DNA from 3 places in the Fictibacillus sp. WQ 8-8 genome. Region 1 is predicted to be linked to each of the others. Evidence: riboswitches for the same ligand, from Rfam matches in the RefSeq annotation. Region 1 holds a riboswitch; each other region holds the start of a gene.

Region 1 (7,225 bases):
AAGTTCAAAGATGTTTGCTTGTTTTTTATTCTGCCTTAATCGATTTATTGCAGAATGGAAGGTTTCGTCTAACGGCTTTTCTTCAAAAGAAGGAACCGGAACCTTCTGTTGAGCATCCTTTTGCGATGTAATGGAGGAAACCACAACCCCATAGGGATAATGTGAGGTTTCTCGATTTTGAGAATCCATCACAGCCGTTTGTAATGCTCTGCTTAAAGCCATCTGCATATTCAATCCAACGCTTCCATACAACTTGCCGTTTGATTCAACCCAAACGACAGGAAAACCCAGTACTTCACGGCCACATAAAAATTCTGGTTCAGACTTCTTGGTTCTCAGAGCCTGCAGAAAAAATTGGCAGCGATGATCATTGACAAGGCTTAAATCCAATGTGGCTTTAGTGACACCGTGATCTGCTTGCTTCACAAATTCTTCATGAAGTGCGTTTTGCAGTGCTCTGCATAAACCTTCTGCAGGGGTCTTGCCCATCCCGATTCCCCATGATGAAGGATGCTCACTGAAAAAGTCATTCCCAAAACTCCTGGCATATGTTTCAATTCCAATCAGACCTGCCTCCAGGCGAGCTTCTTCATGCGTGAGTCCTGAACAAACAGTCTCAGGATAGAGCTTGGCAGGGCCTTCTGAACGCGGATCAGCAACCTGGACTTTGCATTGTGATAACGGGAGCTGGAGTAAATCTGCTTCCTCCCAAAGATGAAAAACACCACATTCTTTTGAAGTAATCCGGTAAAACAGGGAATGTAGGTCCATTTGTTGATGATTGCATGTTTCAAGGAATGTAGCCGGGTCCTTAATCGGTTCGGCATAAACACGCCCAGTAACCAGTGGGTGAGGGAGAAAGGTGTGCCAGCTTCCTTCGAGCGTTTCCAAGTTAAGCAAGTAAAATGGTCTTTCTCTTTTTCCCTCATGTACGCCTGTGATTTCTTTAAAAAGCTCAAAAACCGCCACATTGGCTAATAGAGCACCTGCTGTTAGTGATAAGGAGTGAGAACCATTGCCTTCTTCATTCAGCCTCTGGTGCAGTCTGCGGAAGGCAGACTCCCAGCACGAATCGGATTCAGCAGAAACGAGCGGGCCAGCAAAAGCTAAGTCTTTTAAAATAGTAACGGGAAGAACATTCTTCTTTTGTTCCTTGCAGATGGCCAGAAAGGTACGAAGTTGAGATAAATCACTGTCCTTGCATCCATATAGTATGCAATCAAACGGTTCTGCATTTTCTCTCCATGAATTTTTCCCGGATCTTAAGATGGTGATGTTGGTTTCGGGCTCTGACTTGCGTGCTTCAGCTATCATCTCATTTAACCGCTGCTGAATAGCTGGGTGTGATTCAGTGAGTATGACGCTGAAAGAAGGAAGCCCTGATTCAATCAATGATCGAACGAGAGAGAGGAGAAGCGAATCCGAACCGATCACCGCTACTTTTGCATGGCGGTAAACTTGGAATCGATAACCGCCCGAATCACGAATATGATCTAAATATTCGATTTGGGAGGCATACTTAGCAAGGATGCGATCAGGAAGCTGATGTGGGAGATCTTGGCTTACATCACGGACAAAACCGTTTTCGTACAGAACATGTGCGATCTTATACACTTGTTCTTTATAAGCATCTGGTAAACCGTTTGTGACAGAATCAAGAGTATGGGTTCCGTCGAAAATAGGAATTAATTTTTCCAGCCATCGGTCAATGGTGCTGCCTTCCATTCTTAAAGATTTTACGTTGTTCCGGAGATATACACCTTTAGCTGAATCCGGAAAAACAAACGTGTCTCTGTTCACTTTTAAACACATAGAAGGATTTAATTTTTGCATGATCGACCTCCTCTTTAGAAAGCTCTACATCTTTTACATTATTTAACTCTATGGATGCCTGTTGTCCATTATGCCTATCCAAACGATAAAAGCCCTGCAGAGGGATATGCAGGGCCGGTCTTTTGTTAAAATACCTATCACTACCGATCGGAAGCTTAACTGCTTCCGCCACGACCGCAGCGGCCACAGCCGCCACAACGGGCACAACCGCCACAGCCGCCGCAACGGCCAAAGCAGCCGCCACATCCGCCACAGCCAAAGCAACGGCCAAAGCAACCGCCAAAGCCGCCACAACCGCCACAGCCACCGCATCCACCAAAGCCACCGCATACACCAACACAGAAACCAATGCCAAAGCCAACACAGAGACGAGCGGAATCACTCGTATTTTGATCCTGAGGATAATTCGGGGTAACATTGCTGACATTTACACCATCAGTGTGCAGCCCCTGAAGATCCCACTTAAATTCTTCATTCAATAAAAAAACCTCCTACTTTATTTTACGGGTTTAACGAGCTGAGAAATCGCCAGAACACAAACGTTTTTTCTGGAAAAGTACCCTCAAAATAAAATATGGGATGTGGTTGTCCCAAGTTACTGTCCATATGCCTAGTTATCATACACCAACAAATATAAACTTTTAATTCCGACATATCTACTATGGATAGTATTGACAATGGAGGAGAATCGCTTTATTATTAGAAATGTTCTAAAAACAATAGCATAACCGTTCTTATCGAGAGTGACTGAGGGATTAGGCCCTATGACGTCCGGCAACCTCCAATTTGGAAAGGTGCCACTTCCTACAGAATGATTTTCATTCTGAAAGATAAGGTGATTGAATTTATATTCCAATGCCTCTTTCATGATGAAAGGGGCTTTTTTATTTGGAAAGAAAGAGGGGGTTGTTTCATGATTGAAGTCAAAAATCTGTTGAAGGTTTACCGTTCGAAGAAAAAAGAGATCGTGGGGGTCAACAACGTATCTCTTACGGTAAATGAAGGAGAGATCTACGGCATTATCGGTTACAGCGGTGCAGGGAAGAGCTCTTTGATCCGATGTTTAAATTTATTGGAGAAGCCAACATCGGGTGAGGTTTGGATTGATGGGGTGAATCTTGCCTCTTTAAAAGGAGAAGATTTAAGAAAAGCCCGGTTAAAGATTGGCATGATCTTTCAGCATTTTCATCTGGTCAGTTCAAAAACCGTCTATGAAAATATTGTATTTGCCTTGAAAGCAGCGGGCAAATCAAAGGATGAGGCGGAAAAGCGAGTATTGGAACTATTGGACCTCGTGGATCTTGCGGATAAGAAGGATCAATATCCGGCTCAGTTGAGCGGAGGTCAGAAACAAAGGGTCGGAATTGCCAGGGCGCTTGCCAATAACCCGAAGGTGCTTTTATGTGATGAGGCAACTTCTGCCCTCGATCCAAGCACAACAAAGTCCATCTTAAACTTATTAAAGGACATTAACCGCAAGCTGGGATTGACCATCGTTCTGATCACGCATGAGATGGAAGTAGTGAAGGAAATCTGCCATAAGATAGCCGTCATGCAAAATGGTGAAGTGATTGAGGAGGGCGAGGTCTATGACATCTTCTCTGATCCTCAGAAACCGCTGACCAAAGATTTTATTAACAGTATCCTGCAATTTGAATTGCCTAAGCAGCTCATTGAAAACCGCAAAGGGAAGATCATCAAGATTCAGTTCAAAGGCGAGATTGCCGAAGAATCAGTGGTGTCAGAGCTTTTCCAGAAATACAACGTGAAAGGAAATATTCTGCACGGGAAGATTGAGTACATACAGGATATCCCTCTGGGCATTTTCATTATGGAGCTTACAGGTGAAAATTCCGAAGTAGAGAGAGCGATCGAATATATTACAAGAAAAACAAGGAGTTTGGAGGTGGTTTATGATGTTGCTTGATTCACTTGTACAGCTTCTTCCTGATTTAAACAATGCGTTCTTCCAAACACTTTATATGGTGGGCATCTCTTTAGCCGTGGCCATCATCATCGGGCTCCCGCTTGGTGTATTGCTTTTTGTAACCGATAAAGGATTATTCCTTGAAAATTCCGCTGTGAAAAGTGTTACGGGATGGATCGTCAACTTGATTCGTTCGATTCCCTACATTATTCTTTTGGTGGCGTTATTGCCGTTAACCAATTTGCTTACAGGGACAACAATTGGGCCTACTGCGGCTTCCGTATCCCTCTCTGTTGCTGCGATTCCTTTTTTTGCAAGAATGGTTGAAGCGTCACTCCGAGAAATCGATAAGGGAGTGATCGAATCAGCCGTAGCAGTTGGGGCAACCTCATGGATGATCATTAAGGATGTGCTTCTTCCGGAAGCCAAACCGGGTTTGATTCAAGGATTAACAATCACGACAATCAGCTTGGTCGGTTATTCAGCCATGGCAGGTATTGTTGGCGGGGGAGGAATCGGTGACTTGGCCATCCGATTTGGGTACTATCGCTATGATAATACCGTCATGATTACCACGGTAGTCGTTTTGATTTTACTCGTCCAAATCATTCAATTCACCGGAGATAAGATCTCCAAACTCGTAGATAAAAGATAAAACAATAGGGGAGAGAAACAAATGAAAAAGTTTACTTCAGCACTCATTCTATTACTAGCCATTGGTGTTCTGTCAGCATGTGGCTCAACTTCCAGCGGATCATCAAGCTCAGGAGACAAGAAGAACATCAGCATTGGAGCAACAGCCGGCCCATACAGTGATATGGTCAATAAAGCCATCAAACCTGAACTGGAGAAGAAAGGATATAACGTTAAAATTGTAGAGTTCAGTGATTACATTCAGCCGAACCTCTCATTAGCTAAAGGATCTATTGATGCGAACCTGTTCCAGCACAAAATCTATATGGAAAACTTCGCAAAAGAAAAGAATTTAAAGCTTTCCGAACTGATTATTGTACCAACTGCGCCAATGGGTGTATATTCCAAGAAATTCAAAAAGATTGAAGACATCAAAAACGGCAGCACGGTAGCCATTGCCAACGATCCCGTTAACCTGGCCAGAACGCTGTTAATGTTCCAGGATGCCGGTCTAATTACCATCAAGAAAGAAGTCAATCCATTAACCGCTTCAGAAAAAGATGTTCAAGAAAATCCGAAGAAACTTCAATTCAAGCCGCTTGAAGCTGCGCAATTGCCAAGAGCGGTTGGAAGTGCAGATGTATCGGCCGTTCCGGGTAACTTCGCGCTTGCGGCAAAAATGAAATTGCAGGATGCTCTCTTCCTTGAGAACATGCCGGATCAATACCGTAACCGGGTCGTTGTGAACACAAAAGATGTTAAATCCCAATTCACTAAAGACATTAAAGCAGCCGTGGAATCCAAAGAGTTTGAAAAAACCATAGATAAAGAATTTAAAGGTTTTGGGAAGCCGGAGTGGATGAAGAAGTAAATTGAATGAAGAACAAGATGGGTTACATCTGCGGGTACAGGCAGAACAGGCTGGGCACTGTAACAAGATTATGCGGAGGCAGCAGCAGTATTGGCCGGAAACGGAAACAAGAATACCGTTTACGAACTTTCAGAAACTTATGACTCAAGAAGAATTGGCGTCTGCTGTTGGAACTGTATTAGGTAAAGAAGTATCCGTGCAGCAAGTCGATGATACTGCTTATGCGGATATTATGAAAGGTGCTGGTATACCGGATTTCATTATTCCTATGCTTGTCGACATCCAAAAAGGTATTCGGGATGGTGAATTAGAGGTAGAGAGCAACGATTTCGAAAAATTGCTTGGCCGCCCTCTTACACCAATAAACGAAGCTTTGAGTCAAATTGTTAATGAAATCTCTGCAAATAAGAATTAAATTTAATCAAAACAAAACGGGGCTGTCCAAGAAGTCTGGTAGCTGTTGATCTCCGCTCCAGGCTGCTCGCTTTCCGCGGGGCGTGCGGTGAGCCTCTTGGCGCAAGCGCCTGCGGGAGTCTCACCTGTCACGCTAGTCCCGCAGGAGTCTCGCACCTTGCACTCCAATCAACTTTTCATTGAAGATTTTTCACGTCAAAGGAGCTGCCTGAAGGTCAATTTTCGACTTTCAGGACAGCCCCGTCTTTTCATATAAAGGTCTTGGGTTTAAAGGAGGATTTATTGAGATTGTACGCTCGTTTCCTCCATCCAATACGCCTCCCGAATATTGATCTGCTTACGAATATCCCGGAGGATGTCATTGGTGACGTCCCCTTCTTCGTAAAGATGCTGGATTTCGTCCCTCTCTGCCTGGAACGCTTTGATCTGGAGCTCTCTTTTCATCTGGGTGTGATGGATGGATTCCTCGCTTTTTTTCGCAAGCCTGAACGTCATAATTAATCGATTGTATTCCCCTATAACCCCTAGATAAATGTGTTTATTTTCTGGCGTGATATGGTTCTTTAAATAGTGAATGGCAGCCTTCGCCATGTTGACTTTTAGCTTAATCAGCTTTTTTGTTCGCAAGCGGCGATTTTTACGGCGTTCCTTGTGTTTTGGTGTGAAAAGCTTTACGAAAGAAAGTAAACTTCTTTTAAAAAGCGTCCAAAAGAACAATCTTCTATACTGCAACCGGTTTGTTTGAGCGAGCCGCCTTCGCTGGATATGTTCCTCAATGAGATTCGCCGTATCCCTGTCAATCTTTCCTGTTCTTTTTAAATTCTCATAGTAGCGGACTTCCGCCTCAAGTGCCTTCAGCCGAACCTCGGATTCTTCCAATTTCACTTGCTCCGAACTCTTTTCGCTTACCTCATTACGAATCGTATTGTAAGCGGTGATGACGGATACTGCCGCACCCCGATTCTCATCCGTTAAGGATTCCTCAACAGAATGGATGGCAGCTTCAAGGGTTCGCAGCCTTGCCGTCCGTTCCATTTCCTCTTTCAGCTTTTCACCGTTTCCTTTTTCCGTCCGTGATAGAAGCGGAAGGAATACACTTGCAGCTATTAAGGTAACCAAGATCACTCCGGCTGCGATAAAGATGATTAATGAACGCTCCGGAAAGGGACTTCCTCCGGCGATCACATAGGGAATCGTAAACGCACCGGCAAGGGTTACCGCCCCTCGTACTCCTGAAAGGGTAAGGATGGAAATGGCTCTCACAGAATGAGTTTGAGGCTGTTTCTTGTCCAGCCATCCCCAGCGCCAGGTTGCCGAAATCCAAAGGAAACGAAGAAGAATAAGGGCTGCCCATAGGATGAGGATGTAGCTTGTTACCTGCCAATTATTAAAGGAGGGATCCTTAAATATTTCACTTGCCACCCTTGGGATCTGCAAGCCTAACAGCACAAACACCAGCCCATTTAAAATATAGATGAGAACCGTCCACGTACTTTGGGAAACCAATTGCAGCTGCCCAGCTGGAACCCGGCTTCGATCCTGATGGA
Region 2 (7,225 bases), on a different contig from region 1:
ATCAAAACGTAGAAAAGAAAAGCCTGCAGATCCTGCTGCCTTTAATGGACAGCGGAAAGAAGCCTTTTGGCTATCAGGACAAGCGTTCATGGAAAAAGGTTTCGGATTGGCTCTATGAAACCGATATGATTAAAAAGAAGGAAGATCCACGGAACGCTTATATTAATTTTGAGCAATAGAAGAATAGACTCCTCGAAAATGGTTACGGTAATAACCAAAGAGGAGGTGCCGTTATGGCTAACAGTGAAAAAATCCGCAAGCAAAACGCTGAACAGCGAAAAGGAAAAGCTGATATTCCAAAAGGAACGTTTGCTGATCCGATTGCCAATCAGGGAGACATAGCTGAAGCAAAAAATATCAAAGAGAATAAATAGCAAGGAGGGCGTACTCTAATCAAGGGGTGCGCTTTTTCTTATCTAGAAAGAACGATAGTATACAGGTTATGATGGATTCAGATAAAAGGGGGAAGACGTTGTGCTGACATGGGAGAAGAGCGGTCCTGACAAAACTATGGACGAACTGGAGATCATGAACACCAATCCGTTTTACAATAAGCTGTTTTACGGTCGTGGCGAAGTGACATTTGAAGAGGTGACGGAAGAGTTAAAGGGATTGGAAGGATCCCCGAGACAACGCTATTTGATTAAAGCGGATGGCAACAACGCTGCGATCGTTGAGTACATTCTGAACAATCCGAAGGACCATAAACCGTGGCTTGGATTTTTAATGGTACACAGCACTTTCCACAGACAGGGGATCGCAAAGGAAATCTATCTAGCATGCGAAGAAGAGATAAAGAAAAATAACAAACAATACTTGCGTCTCGGTGTACTTAGCGGGAATATCCCTGCGCTTTCTTTTTGGTTCAGAATGGGTTTTGCAGAAATAGAAGTAAAGGAAAGCGAGGGAAAGTTTCTTCATATTCTTGAAAAATCTCTTTAAACCGCTAATCAAGTCCTTTTTCCTAAATTCATTCTTACTCACATAAAGGCGAGTGTGCACGCATATCCTCATTGGTGTGCATAAAAGCTAAACCAGCTTAACATGTGCTTAATGATAGTGCATTAAAATGGCAGGGAAAAAGAATAGGAGTGGAAGGTAATGAAGACATATTGCTTTTTGCAGGAAAAAATGAATTCTGCGACAATTAACAAGCTCGTTCTTAAGGCGAACGAATATGAAGAGTGCCAGATCTATTTTGAACTTGATAACTGCCAGATGAACGCTAAAAGCATGCTTAGTATGAGCAAGCTTCGCGGTATTGCGGGGCTATGCTGCATATCTGCCCAGGGCATGGATAAACAGCACGCATTGGAAGGTCTGAGACAGATCTGCGCTGGGAAAATATAACCATAAGAAATAATCGGGCGAACTATGATTTTTGAACATATTTAGGATTTGTTGAAAATAATTAAGCCGAATTTGAACATAAATCCTTATTTCAGCGATTTGACACATTCATTTCAGCTTTCTGTCCCGACGCACAATAAAAAGCTTGCACCGCATTATTTGGGCCAAGCTTATCTATTGCTTTTTCCTCTCCTAGCTTTCCCCCATCTCAGAGGAGGAATGGGGAAAGTCATCCTTTTGCTTCTTCTTTAATGATGGAAAACAGATGGTCTAACGCATTACTAAGCTGGCTTTCTTCCATTCTGCTGATATAGGCTTCCTGATTCGAATAAAGCTGCTCAATGCCTTGCATAAGGGATTCAGCAGTCAGGTCTTCTTCAAACAGAACTTCGCAATAGCCTTGTTTTTCAAATGATCGGGCATTTTCAATTTGATCTCCGCGGCTTGCTTCTTTTGAGAGTGGAATGAGAAGCATTGGCTTTCTCAGTGACAAAAACTCAAAGATAGAATTAGAGCCTGCTCTTGAAATGACAAAATCCGTTGCTGCAAGGATATCTGCGAGCTCATCCGATACATATTCGAACTGGATGTAGCCTTTTTTCAGAATGGAAGAATCCTTCTGGCCTTTTCCGCAAAGATGAATGATTTGAAAGCGGGGAAGCAGAGCGTCAAGGCTTAATCTTACGGCCTCATTTATTTTTTTTGATCCGAGACTTCCTCCCATGATCAAGATGATCGGTTTACCAGGAGTCAAACCACAGAAAGCTCTCCCCTTGACTGCGATCCCTTCATGCAGCTCCTTACGGATAACAGCACCCGCGTATACCGTTTTTTCCCTTGGAAGATGATCAGTGGTTTCGGGGAACGTTGTACACACTTTGTTAGCGAAGGGGAGTGAAAGACGGTTTGCAAGCCCTGGACTAAGATCGGATTCATGGGTCACAATTGGCACCTTGTTCATCCGGCTGCCGAGGATTACGGGAACGGATACGAAACCACCCTTTGAAAAGACCACGTCTGGTTTTATGGTCTTGATGAGCCGAAATGCTTCAAATGCTCCTTGCATGACACGGAACGGATCTTTAAAATTGTTCCAGTCAAAATAGCGCCTTAGTTTACCAGTAGAGATGCTGTAATAGCGGACGCCTTCGATGGTTTCTGTCAGTTGCCGTTCAATTCCTCCTTTTGAACCGATATAGCTGACTTCCCAGCCTTCTTTTAAGAACAAAGGAATCAGAGCCAGGTTAACAGAAACGTGCCCGGTGGAACCTCCCCCTGTGAATACGATTTTCTTGCCCAAACCTTCCACCCCTTTTATTTATGTGTTTCTATCATACCAAAAATAATCTGCAATGATTCCAGAAATATCTGAATAATGGTTGACGCTCTCCTGTCTGCCGTGATAGAGTAAGACTAATTTAATGAAGCTTATCAAGAGCGGCGGAGGGAAAGGCCCAATGAAGCCCGGCAACCTTCAAGTATTCTACTTGAAAAGGTGCTAAATCCTTCAAAGGTAAAACTTTGGGAGATAAGAGACGGATCGGAACCATACAGCTCTCTTATCTTCGTGATAAGGGGGTTTTTTGTACTAAAAAAATAAAGTGCTACATAACATGTTTCAATCTCATGATAATACTCTTATCCAGAGCGGCGGAGGGAAAGGCCCGATGAAGCCCGGCAACCTTCAAGTATTCTACTTGAAAAGGTGCTACTACCTGCAGGAAAGAACCCTGGATGATAAGAGGAGGCCGGACTGCAGACCTCTTCTTTAGAAAGAGGTTTTTTCTTTTGCCATCATACAGATACCATTCATCCACTAATAAAAAATTTACTTTTGCAGAAGGAGTGATTATGTTGAAAGAATTAAAAATAGCACTGCTGGGGCTGGGGACTGTAGGATCCGGCGTATATACATCCATCATGGATAGAAAAGGTGCTTTAGAAGAATTGCTGGGTCATCGTCTGAAGCTGTCCAGTATTTTGATTAAGGATTCTTCCAAAGCAAGGCCTTTCGTAAAGGGGGTACCGTTGACGTCCGAATTCGAGAAGGCGATCGGGGAAGAAGTGCCTGATGTGGTCATTGAGGCGATTGGCGGAATCGAGCCTGCACGGTCTTACATCATACAATCACTTGAAGCGGGATGCCATGTGATTTCTGCGAATAAAGATTTGATTGCCCGGCATGGAGAAGAATTAACAGAGCGTGCTGCCGCAAAGGGTGTCCGTTTTGTCTATGAAGCGAGCGTAGGCGGAGGAATACCGATTTTGAGAACATTGAGGGAGCTTTTAAGAATCAATCGGATTCAGCATGTAGAAGCCATTTTAAATGGAACGTCCAACTTCATTCTTTCGTACATGAGAACGACAGGTTCCTCGTTTGAAGAAGCGCTGGAACTGGCACAGAAAAAAGGATATGCAGAGCCGGATCCGACAAATGACATCGAAGGCTTGGACGCATTTTACAAAGCGATGGTGCTGAGCAAATGGATTTATGGCGTGCAGCCATCCTGGGAAGAAGTGCAGGTGGAGGGGATTGGAAATGTGCTTCTTGAGGAGATTCAACTGGCTGAGCAGCTGGGGCTTCGGCTGAAGCATCTCGTTCTTTTAAACGATAGACTTGATCTCCAGGTACAGCCTGTATTTGTGGATAGCGATCATCCGCTGTATGGTGTGGAAGGCGTGGACAATGCCGTCCGTATTCAGACAGACCTTCTCGGCTGTTTGACCTTGCAAGGGCCGGGAGCTGGTGCAGAAGCAACAGCAAGTGCCATTGTGGAAGACTTATTATCGATCTATGAAACTAGGGAAGTATATAGAAACAAACCGGCTGTATCAGAACTCTGCCCTAAGAAACAAGAACAAGAGGTGAATACCTACCTTCTCGTCGGTGAAAAAATTGATTTTACAAAGGAAAGGGTTTCAGCAATTGAAAGGCATGGAATCATTTTAGACCGGACTTCTCTTCGTTTTCAGCATACTTCCCTTGCTGCCCTGCTTTATGAAGGACCGCTCCCTCTAGAACAGGAGGATGAGTTTATTCCAGTGAACAGCATCTATCCGGTCCGTCTGTCAAAAAGCGGCAAGGGGGCAGAGAAAGAAAAGGTGCCGGTGGCAGAATAGAAGACAGGAATATCCGTGGAGAGTCGGCTCTCTGCGGATTTTTTTACCCATCATGTTGACAAAGGAAAGGGTTTTACATATGATGGAAGTAACAAAAGGAAGGGAGTTGTGTGGATGAGTGTTCACGTTCTTAACTAAGCGAATTGGATAGTTGGAGCAAAAAGGCCGTGCTTGAAGCGGTTGTATTCTAGATGTCTTTTTGCGGCCACCAATAGTTAAGAACAGCGGTCAGCATACAACATTATCATTTTCGTGTACGTATTTTGTGCAACGAACGATGCCGCGCTCTTTGGGCGTATTTTTTTATGCTTTTTACAGCTTCCATAAGTCAGGGGACAGCTGTATGGAGAGGCGTATCCTTCCACACGAAAATTGATAACAGGCAGAAATGGCGGCGGTCCATTTCTGCCTTTTTTTATTGCATGATCTGGCCCTGTTCCCGGGAAAGGGGGAACTGTTTTATAGATTAGTTATTCGAAAAAATATGAGGAGGCAACTACCTTTGAACACCCATACAATTAACATGCTCGAATTTAATAAAATTACAGAAACATTATCTGCGTATGGATTAAACGAGAGTACAAAAAGAAAAATTTTAGAGCTAATGCCCTCTGGACAGATCACAATCATTAAGAATTGGCTAAGAGAGACGACGGAAGCGGCAGCAATTCTTAGAAAGTCTTCAAGCGTTCCTATTGCGAACTTGAACGGGATCGACCATGTGATGACGATTCCAGATAAAGGCCTTCTCTTAAGCCCTGAACAGCTGCAGCTTATTTGCGGGCTTGCAGAAAACGTAGAGCGTTTGCAGCGGTATATGAAGGACAAAGAATTTCTTGCACCAACTGTGTCTGCTTATGCTTACTCCCTGTTTGAACTGAAAGACCTCAAATCTGAAATTCAGCGCTGTATCCGTAACGGAAGAGTGGATGACGGAGCCAGCAAGCCGCTTGAAAAAGTAAGAAAGAGGATGCTTGCCTGTGAGGAAAAAATCAAAGCAAAGCTGGATCATATGCTAAAGTCACCGGCCTATCGGGATATGCTTCAGGAACCAATGATTTCGGTGAGAGACGGAAGGTATGCCATTCCTGTAAAAAGTAAATTTAAACGGAGCATGGATGGGCAGATCATTGATTCCTCTTCCAGCGGATCCACCGTTTTTATTGAACCGAAAGATGTCCGCAAGCTGCAGGATGAGCTTCAGCTTCTGCAGGCAGAGGAAGACATCGAAACAGCAAGGGTGCTGGGCAGATTAACAGGTCTGGTTGCAGGCTGCAAACATGAGATCTCAGTTAATATTGAAGGGATGCTTCATTATGATTTTATTTTTGCCAAAGCCAAATACAGCATCGCTCTTGATGGCAGAGAGGTTTCACTTAATCGTGAAAAACGGACCATTATCCATGAAGGAAGGCATCCGCTGCTCGGAAGCCATGCTGTTCCTTTGAACTTCCGACTCGGTGAAAACTATGGAGCACTCGTTATTACGGGTCCGAATACCGGCGGAAAGACGGTAGCCATAAAAACGGCAGGACTGCTGACGCTGATGGTTCAGTCGGGGCTTCATATTCCTGCAGGAAAGGGGAGCGAGTTTGGAATCTATTCAGAGGTGCTGACAGATATCGGTGACCATCAGAACATTGAACAGTCGCTGAGCACATTTTCGGCGCATATGACGAACATTATCTCCATCCTTCAGAAGGCCGGTCCTGATACGCTTGTCATCCTCGATGAACTTGGTGCAGGAACCGATCCTGCTGAGGGAATGGGGCTGGCTGTAGCCATTCTTGAAGACTTGTTTGAGAGAGGCGCTTCCATTCTAGCCACGACCCATTACAGTGAGATTAAAGATTTTGCTTATCTTACTCCAGGATTTGAGAACGCATCGATGGCTTTTAACCTCGAATCTCTAAAGCCGCTTTATGAGCTGAAGATTGGGGAAGCTGGTGAAAGCCAGGCCTTTTCCATCGCGTGGAAGCTGGGTCTCGAACAAAAGCTGATCACAAGGGCAAAACAAATAACGAGCAAAGAGGTTTCAGAAAAGAAAGAGAGCACTATGTTCGATTTACTGCATGTAGAAGCACAAACGCAAATGATAAGGAAAAGAAGAGAAGCAGAAGAAGGGAGAAACCGCAAGATACGAGAAGCAGAAAAGAAAACGGAAGAAAAACCGGAAGCCCGGACGTTCGAAGTGGGGGATCGGGTGTATGTATCCAGTTTAAAAACGGCGGGCATCATCTGTTCGGAAGAAGATAAAAGAGGAGAATACGAAGTGATTGTCCAAGGAGAAAAGGTGAAGATCCATAAGCTTCGCCTCACCCTCCATATTTCAAGAACCGAGCTGTATCCTGAGGGATATGATATGGATATTGTTTTTGAAACCAAGGAAAACCGAAAAAAAGACCGGCTCTTGAGCAAACGTCATGTTGATGGAATGGTGATCAACAGAGACGAAGAATAGAAGCTGCTAAAATGGTTGGTGCCAGGCACCACAATTACACAAGTGTGTAATTACGGTGCCAGGCACCAAAACCAAAACCAAACAAAAAGATCCAGGCGCCTCCGCCTGGATCTTTTTGTTCTGCAGTAAAATTAGCAGCTGCTGCTGGATTCACATCCACCGAGATGGCCAATCCCGCACGAACAGCCGATGATGATCAAGAGGATAAACAATACGATAATAATCGCAAATCCTCTTCCGCCGCCGTAGCCGCCGCCGTAGCCGCCGCCGTAACCGTAACCGCCATATCCGTGA
Region 3 (7,225 bases), on a different contig from region 1:
AGTTTAGAAGGCCCGAAGATAATTAACGCGATCACTAACATGATAACCAAGCCGGGTATACCGATATTTTGTAACATTGGAATTCCTCCTTAAGGATGTCGTTATCGCTTACCTCCTACGATAAATAAGTATTGTTGAGGAACTGTGAAGAAAAATTTAACATTTTATAAACTTAAAAAAGGATGGCATTCACCATCCCTTACACGATATTAATTGCCCGTGCCGCCAGTACAACGAGCGCAACAAGTGAGATCACCGATTGTGTCATCATCAGGAGTTTCGCCCGCCGGGAAAATACAGCCGTATCCGCCGGACTGAAAGCAACACTTGTGTTAAATGCTACAAATAAGTAATCTAGGAAATTAGGCTTCCACCCTTCCCACTCTGGCAGAGAGGACATCATCTGAGGAAAACCAAATTCAGGCTTCCCTGGATTTTTTGAATTTCTCCGGATTGGCCCCCCTCTGTCGATCTCCCAATACCAGATCGCAAAAATCAGCACGTTCGCTGCCCACAATAGACCAGCACTTTGAAATAATTCACTGGCACTCGGCATGCCAAAAAATAAAGAATACACCAAGTCCACCATGCTGCTCATCAAGGCAAAAGTAAGAACTAAAACCCGAAGAATCGCAAATTTCCTCGACCATAGATCATGTTCAGAACTAACTGCGTAAAGCAAAGGAATATAAAGGATAAAAGCAATGACAAAGACCGGCCAGTTCGGGCCGATTGTCACCATATTGGATAAAAGTTTAAATAGTACTCCGATGATGACGATAGCAACATCAGACGGCCAGCGGTAATCTTTTTTCGTACTCTTTTTCAATTTCATAAAACCGCCAACTTAAAAAGGGTAGTCAATGCAAGAAGAAATGCTCGTCCTCATACACCGCTACCTTATGATATGTTATTGAAAATGGAATGGTGAGTTTATCTTTCCAGGCGAATTAAAGATTGATGTTATTCAAACAGTTGAATTTTCGGGTCTCTGCTATTTATGGCGAGTACCGTCTGCAGCTGACCTCTATGGTGATAGACATGTCCGAGAATTTCCAGCATCCATTCGTATCTTGAATAGGATACTCCCCACCACGAGGTTGTAACAACAGACCAATCTTCATTCGAAAAACACGCCGTCTTTTCTTTTAAAAAAGCAAAATGATCAAGAAGCATCTCCTTTATTTCCGCAATGGTCTGGGGGTGATGCTTTTCATAGAACTCCTCCATCTCCTGCTGAGTGGCCCCATTCAAGATCATAAAGTCCGCTTTATAGATCACGGCTAGATGGGCTAACAGTTCCCGTAACGTTCTTTTCTCCGCTCCCAGCGAAAGTTCCAGGTCGCTTTCTTCCATGATTTCTAAAATTTTTAGAATGTAATGGTTGGCTACCTCCAGCTGGTGAAAAATTGGTTTTATTATATTCATGAGGACTCCTTTCTAAGTAAACAAAAAAACCCTCATATAAGGGTTTCATAGTGAAAATTAAACGCCAGTGCGACGGTGCTGGTTGTTGGCCTTTTTCGTCTGCTGGCTTTTCATTTGTTTGGTTGATTTAACCGGGTTTGTAGAAAGCTTTCCGTTAGCCTGCTGCTGCTTTTTTTCAGCCAGCTTTTGCTTGATCGCTTCCTGATAGCTCAGCTTTTTAGGCTGCCCATTATTTTCAGATGACATATTTCGTACCTCCTTATGCCGTGTAGATCATACTGTAATGATATCTTCTTCCACATGTTTTGTCTGCATTTTTTTACAAATAGGGCAACTTAATTGGAGAACATGCCCCAATTTCGCTATGATAGATGGCAGAAACAAGGAAAGGAACGCTGCACATGGTGGATTTTGAATTGGATACAGTGGATTGCGAGAGGTTCGCTTTTTCTTGAAGAGCTCCGACACAAACACCCATAAATATATTTATACAATGGCTCTGTTGGAAAAAAAGGAATTGACATTATTTTGAATCCCTGCCATAATACAAAGTAATTTGATATGAGTACACTCTTATTAAGAGCAGGTGGAGGGAATTAGCCCTATGAAGCCCGGCAACCATTCATGCTGAATCACCAGTATGGAAACGGTGCTAAATCTAACAGCGAAAGCTGAGAGATGAGAGGTCAACGGATTTATTCGGAGCCCTCTGTCTCTTTTGAGATTGAGGGCTTTTGGTTTAACTCCATGCTCTCAAGACAGTGTAGTACTATCAAAAAATGAAAATGGGGGTTGGGGAATCAATGAAATTAAAAAAATGGGGATTATTATTACTGGGAGTATTGATCGCAGCAGCATTATCGGCATGCGGATCATCTAGCACGAGCGGCGATGGGAAAAAGATAGAAAAATTAACTGTCGGTGCCTCTAATGTACCGCACGCTGTCATTCTAAAAGAAGCGGTTCCTTTGCTGAAGAAAAAAGGAATTGACCTGAAGATCGTTAAATTCCAAGATTACGTTCTGCCAAACAAAGCGCTGGCCAATAAAGAGATCGATGCTAACTACTTCCAGCACATTCCTTACCTGGAGCAGCAATTGAAAGAAAATCCAAACTATAAATTCGAAAACGCCGGAGCCATTCACATTGAACCAATGGGCGTTTACTCTAAAAAATACAAATCACTAAAAGATTTGCCGGACGGTGCAAAAGTAATTCTGAGCAATTCAGTAGCTGAGCATGGCCGAATCCTTTCTATCTTTGAAAAAGCAGGATTGATCAAGCTTAAATCAGGCGTCGGGTACAAAGCACAGCTGAAAGACATTGTTGAAAATCCAAAGAAACTTAAATTTAAGGCTGACATCGAGCCAGCTCTTCTTACAAAGGCCTATCAGTACAATGAAGGAGATGCTATCGTCATCAACACGAACTATGCCATCGATGCAGGACTTAATCCAAAGAAAGATTCCATCGCACTAGAAGGGCCTGATTCTCCATTTGCCAACATCATCACTGTCCGCCAAGGAGATAAAGACAAGAAAGCCATTAAAACCCTGGTTGAAGTGCTTCATTCTAAAAAGATCCAAACGTTTATTGAAAAAGAATACAAAGGCGCCGTCCTTCCTGTTTCAAAATAAGTTGAAATAAGAGCCTGGAGAATTTTCTCCTGGCTCTTTTTTGGTATGGGGCATGGGGCGGGATGGTGTGTTTGGCATGTAACATGCTTGATCTGGCACGTAAAGCGCAAAAAGCAGACTGTAAACTCTGAAAAACGGCACGTAAACTCAGCAAAGTGGACAGTAAACCATACAAACCCGCATGTAAACTCAAAAATCAGTATTCAAACACGTTACCTGCACATTAAAAACACAGCATGCTCCTCAAAAAAAATAGAGCTTCCCCTTATCTTCGAGAAAGCTTCTTTTTCATCAAATAATTGTCCTTATTTTCTTGGATACTGCACTTCTTTTTTAGCTTCTGACGGTTCCTCGCTGACTATAGGAGATGGAATGATTGGATTTGATCCTTTCTTTTACACCATCCGGAAGATATAGATATGGCTCTGCTTCCATATAATCCATCCATGCAACTTCCTCGATTTCATCAGGACAAAGGGTCCCAATCTTTCCACCGGTTATTTTACCGAGGAACGTAAAGAAAATCACATGATGCCTACTTTCTTCAAAAAAGGCCTCTGATATTCCAAATACGTTCTCTACTTCTACCTCCAGGCCCGTCTCTTCTCTCACTTCACGGACAGCACCCTGTTCAAGGGTTTCCCCTTCCTCTACTGCTCCTCCGGGAAGCGTATAATAGGAACCTTTTTCCCCTCTGTTCTTCACCATTAAGATGTTATCCGCTCGTTCGTCCCACAATAAAACATAAACCACATCTACACGTTTCATTTGCTCATCTCCTCTAACTGCTTTGATAGCTTCTCATTACTTATGTAGGCCAACTGTTCAACCTCGTTGAGTACCCTTGCCCTTCCTTTTTCACTCAAAGTCCATTTTTCAGGGACAATTTCTCGATTATCTTGCAGAGGCAAAACATCTAATACTTTATCATCACTTGCGTACAAAGAAGATAGAAGGTAAAAACGGCGACAGAAGAAAGACTTTCCGGCCAACAGAACGTTTCGATAAGGAGTAGAATTTAAGAATTCAAAAGCAGAGTGAATGACACTCTCTACGCTTTTGGCTTCATTCCGGTTTGGTATGGCCATCAGTCGATCCTCACTAATTCCCGCTTTTGATAAAAGAGGAGCATAGTAATTATATTCATTTTGTTTCAAGAACGAGTTATAAACCCCAGGAATCAGGATCAGCTCTGCTCCTTTTTCTTCATAAAAGGAGAGCAGCTGTTCATTTAATTCCGGAAAATGTCCGGGATGATATAAAATGACATCGGGCTGGTCGAATAAGTGAAGCTGCTTCATGAAAACAAGATCTTCCATACAGCGTAGTGCTGCGTTGTTCATCGTAAATTCCCCTTCATTTTGAATGTTTTCTTTATCCTTTCTTTAAGAGATGCGAAAACCCCTCTTTTCTAAAAGGCATAACCCCGAAATAATGTTATAATATGGAAAAATAAAGGTGGAGGGATTAAGTGAATGCTTTTGAAATCTCTCGGTGTAGCTGCAATCGGTGTACTCATTTTATTTGTGGGATGGATGATTAAATGTTCAGGTACCGCTTCGTTCGTTGCTGGTTACCGGCAGACTTTTTTTCCTCGTAATGAAAAGAAATTGGCTAGTCGAATCGGTATCATTATAATGGTTTTCGGATGTATCACGATTCTCTTTCCTATTGTTCACCTATTCATAGACGGATTGAGAGGATCTTTTTATGCATTACTCGCCGGATGCCATGTGCTCGCTGTTTTCATTGTGATCGCCATCGACCAAGTAAAAAATTAAAAGAACTTCCAACACGGGAAGTTCTTTCTTACATGCCATTATGCTGCAGAAGATCAAATCGGTTGCCATATAGATCTTCAAAAACGACTTCAATTCCCCAAGGAACTTCCTTCGGTTCGCCTAGAAAGCTCACCCCTTTTTTCTTCATTTCTTCATAATCACGTAAACAATCATCCGTTTGAATGACTAAGAAGACATGATTGGAGGCCTGGCTGCCGATTCTTTCAGCTTTATCCGGCGTATCACCCTTCACAAAAACGATGGCGGTCTCTGATTCCTTTGAGGGAGCTACTGTAACCCATCTGTGTCCATTGCCAAATGCTACATTAGTTAATAGTTCAAATCCCAGCTGATTCGTATAAAAAGCAACCGCCTCATCAAAATCTTTAACAAGGATGGTGATATGTCCAATTTTTTTCTTCATTGTTCACACCTCAGATTCATTTTCTCCATTTTAGTTTTCTAAGTTTTATCATGCGTTATCGTATAATCGATTTTGTTAGGATTGCTTGCAGTTGTTTTACTCCTAGCAATTGCCCATACCTTGTACTCAGTTATTTTATTAGGGATTTTAACCTTAGGAAGCGCATTATATGCCTTCCGAAACCAGAAAAAAGCCTGGCATGTTCCTTCCCCGCTTTGTATTTCCTTCATTCCTAGAGCCTGAATAACTTTATCATTCCCTGCAAAGGTGTTTTTCACGTTAAAAGGCTTCGTATTGTCCGATCACAAATCCGTTGTCCCTCTAGTATGACGGAACAAACTGGAAATTGCATTAAAACACTTAAATTTTTTCCGCAAATATGGTATAATGGATTTAACAAAATAAATCGTACGACTTGGAGGAGCCTGTCACCAAGGGATATTTATGCCCTTGGTAACAGGCTCTTTTTTTGTTTTCAACTAAAAAATGAAAGGTGGTTGTTCACATGTTAATACTGCAAATCGCCATTATTTTAATTGCTTCCAAAATAGCGGGAAGCCTGAGTGTAAGATTAGGACAGCCTTCAGTTCTTGGAAAACTTATCATTGGGATTGTTATTGGACCATCGGTATTGGGATTGGTGAACGAGACAGAGACGTTAAATGAATTTAGCCAAATCGGTGTGATCTTCTTAATGTTTATTGCTGGGTTGGAAACGGATCTGGATGAGTTTAAAAGGACAGGTAAAGCATCCACATTAGTAGGCTTTGGTGGTATCATTGTTCCCCTTGTTTTAGGATATTTAGCAGGAATGGCATTACACCTATCCGTATTGGAAGCTGTATTTTTAGGGCTTGTGCTTTCTGCAACAAGCGTAAGTATTTCTGTTCAGGCACTCAAGGAGATGAACCAATTAAAAACACCTGAAGGAACAACAATCTTGGGTGCAGCTGTGATTGATGATGTAGTCGTTATCATCGCTTTGGCATTCTTAATGAGTTTTGCTGGAGGAGATGTCAATTTAACAACGGTTATTCTTAAGAAACTTTTATTCTTCGCAGGAGCTATTCTTGTAGGATGGAAGGTCGTCCCTTACTTTTTAAACAAGTTTTCTTTATTAAAAGTCACAGAAACGGTGATTTCATCCGCTCTGATTATTTGTTTCGTTTTTGCCTATTTCGCAGAATATACAGGAGTTGCGGCGATCATTGGTGCGTACATCGCCGGAGTAGTGGTTAGTGTGACCAACTTCAAACAAGAGGTTTTTGAAAAAGTTGAAACGATCGGATATTCTCTCTTTGTTCCTATTTTCTTTACCTCCATCGGAATTACAGCAGAGTTTTCAGGGATTACGGAAAATATAGGTCTTATCGCAGCCCTTAGTTTAATCGCGATCCTAACCAAATTAATCGGAGCTTCAATAGGAGCAAAAGCAGCTGGATTCAGCTGGAACAGTTCACTCGGAATTGGTTCCGCCATGGTCTCTCGTGGTGAAGTAGCGTTAATCATTTCCGCTATTGGTCTAGAATCAAAGCTATTGAACCAAGACATGTTTGCTGTCATTGTTGTCGTAGTTCTTGTGACTACTATTGTTACACCACCTATGATGAAAATCTTTTTCAATTCAAAAACTCAAAAAGAAATCAAAACAGCATAAACTACCTTTTCGGATGGGTTTAAAAAACGGGTTGCCAGTCAAAATGGCTCCCTTAGTAAGGGGTACCTTACATGAATTAAAACCCATATAGCCGCTGTTACAAATTATTAACTCGATAAAAGGGATCTATTCTTCTTATCCATCCGAACGGCAGATTCCTTGAAATTAATAATGGCCAACCAGAAAAATCCGGTTGACCTAGTTTTATCCCAATATCTGATACAGCTCATCAAGCTTCTGTATTTCATAGGTCGGAACCATATCCGTATGGTTGGTTTTCTTTTTGGGATTAAACCAG

What was found. A riboswitch is a leader RNA that binds a small molecule or an ion and turns the genes downstream of it on or off. The one in region 1 is predicted to bind S-adenosylmethionine.
Region 2: linked by a shared signal. The riboswitch ahead of M1K46_RS14630 (homoserine dehydrogenase) and the one ahead of M1K46_RS21600 (methionine ABC transporter ATP-binding protein) in region 1 are both predicted to bind S-adenosylmethionine.
Region 3: linked by a shared signal. The riboswitch ahead of M1K46_RS05815 (MetQ/NlpA family ABC transporter substrate-binding protein) and the one ahead of M1K46_RS21600 (methionine ABC transporter ATP-binding protein) in region 1 are both predicted to bind S-adenosylmethionine.

The regions. Positions count from the first base shown of each region.
Region 1 covers NZ_JAMXKG010000015.1:57,206-64,430, forward strand. The annotation lists gene M1K46_RS21590 (putative thiazole-containing bacteriocin maturation protein) at 1-1,833, opposite strand, end outside; gene M1K46_RS21595 (hypothetical protein) at 1,763-2,260, opposite strand; SAM riboswitch class I at 2,565-2,670, shown strand; gene M1K46_RS21600 (methionine ABC transporter ATP-binding protein) at 2,747-3,760, shown strand; gene M1K46_RS21605 (methionine ABC transporter permease) at 3,750-4,415, shown strand; gene M1K46_RS21610 (MetQ/NlpA family ABC transporter substrate-binding protein) at 4,437-5,264, shown strand; partial or broken gene M1K46_RS21615 (SDR family NAD(P)-dependent oxidoreductase) at 5,283-5,679, shown strand; gene M1K46_RS21620 (Na+/H+ antiporter) at 5,958-7,225, opposite strand, start outside.
Region 2 covers NZ_JAMXKG010000006.1:83,168-90,392, reverse strand. The annotation lists gene M1K46_RS14655 (ABC transporter substrate-binding protein) at 1-179, shown strand, start outside; gene M1K46_RS14650 (hypothetical protein) at 234-374, shown strand; gene M1K46_RS14645 (GNAT family N-acetyltransferase) at 475-942, shown strand; gene M1K46_RS14640 (HPr family phosphocarrier protein) at 1,102-1,350, shown strand; gene M1K46_RS14635 (undecaprenyldiphospho-muramoylpentapeptide beta-N-acetylglucosaminyltransferase) at 1,580-2,650, opposite strand; SAM riboswitch class I at 2,776-2,885, shown strand; SAM riboswitch class I at 2,986-3,094, shown strand; gene M1K46_RS14630 (homoserine dehydrogenase) at 3,205-4,470, shown strand; gene M1K46_RS14625 (endonuclease MutS2) at 4,973-6,931, shown strand; gene yjcZ (sporulation protein YjcZ) at 7,063-7,225, opposite strand, start outside.
Region 3 covers NZ_JAMXKG010000003.1:96,455-103,679, reverse strand. The annotation lists gene M1K46_RS05835 (twin-arginine translocase TatA/TatE family subunit) at 1-77, opposite strand, end outside; gene M1K46_RS05830 (DUF1345 domain-containing protein) at 200-835, opposite strand; gene M1K46_RS05825 (DinB family protein) at 964-1,428, opposite strand; gene M1K46_RS05820 (hypothetical protein) at 1,486-1,674, opposite strand; SAM riboswitch class I at 1,999-2,113, shown strand; gene M1K46_RS05815 (MetQ/NlpA family ABC transporter substrate-binding protein) at 2,232-3,065, shown strand; gene M1K46_RS05810 (NUDIX hydrolase) at 3,399-3,833, opposite strand; gene M1K46_RS05805 (hypothetical protein) at 3,830-4,408, opposite strand; gene M1K46_RS05800 (hypothetical protein) at 4,541-4,846, shown strand; gene M1K46_RS05795 (VOC family protein) at 4,875-5,270, opposite strand; gene M1K46_RS05790 (cation:proton antiporter) at 5,776-6,927, shown strand; gene M1K46_RS05785 (YjjG family noncanonical pyrimidine nucleotidase) at 7,132-7,225, opposite strand, start outside.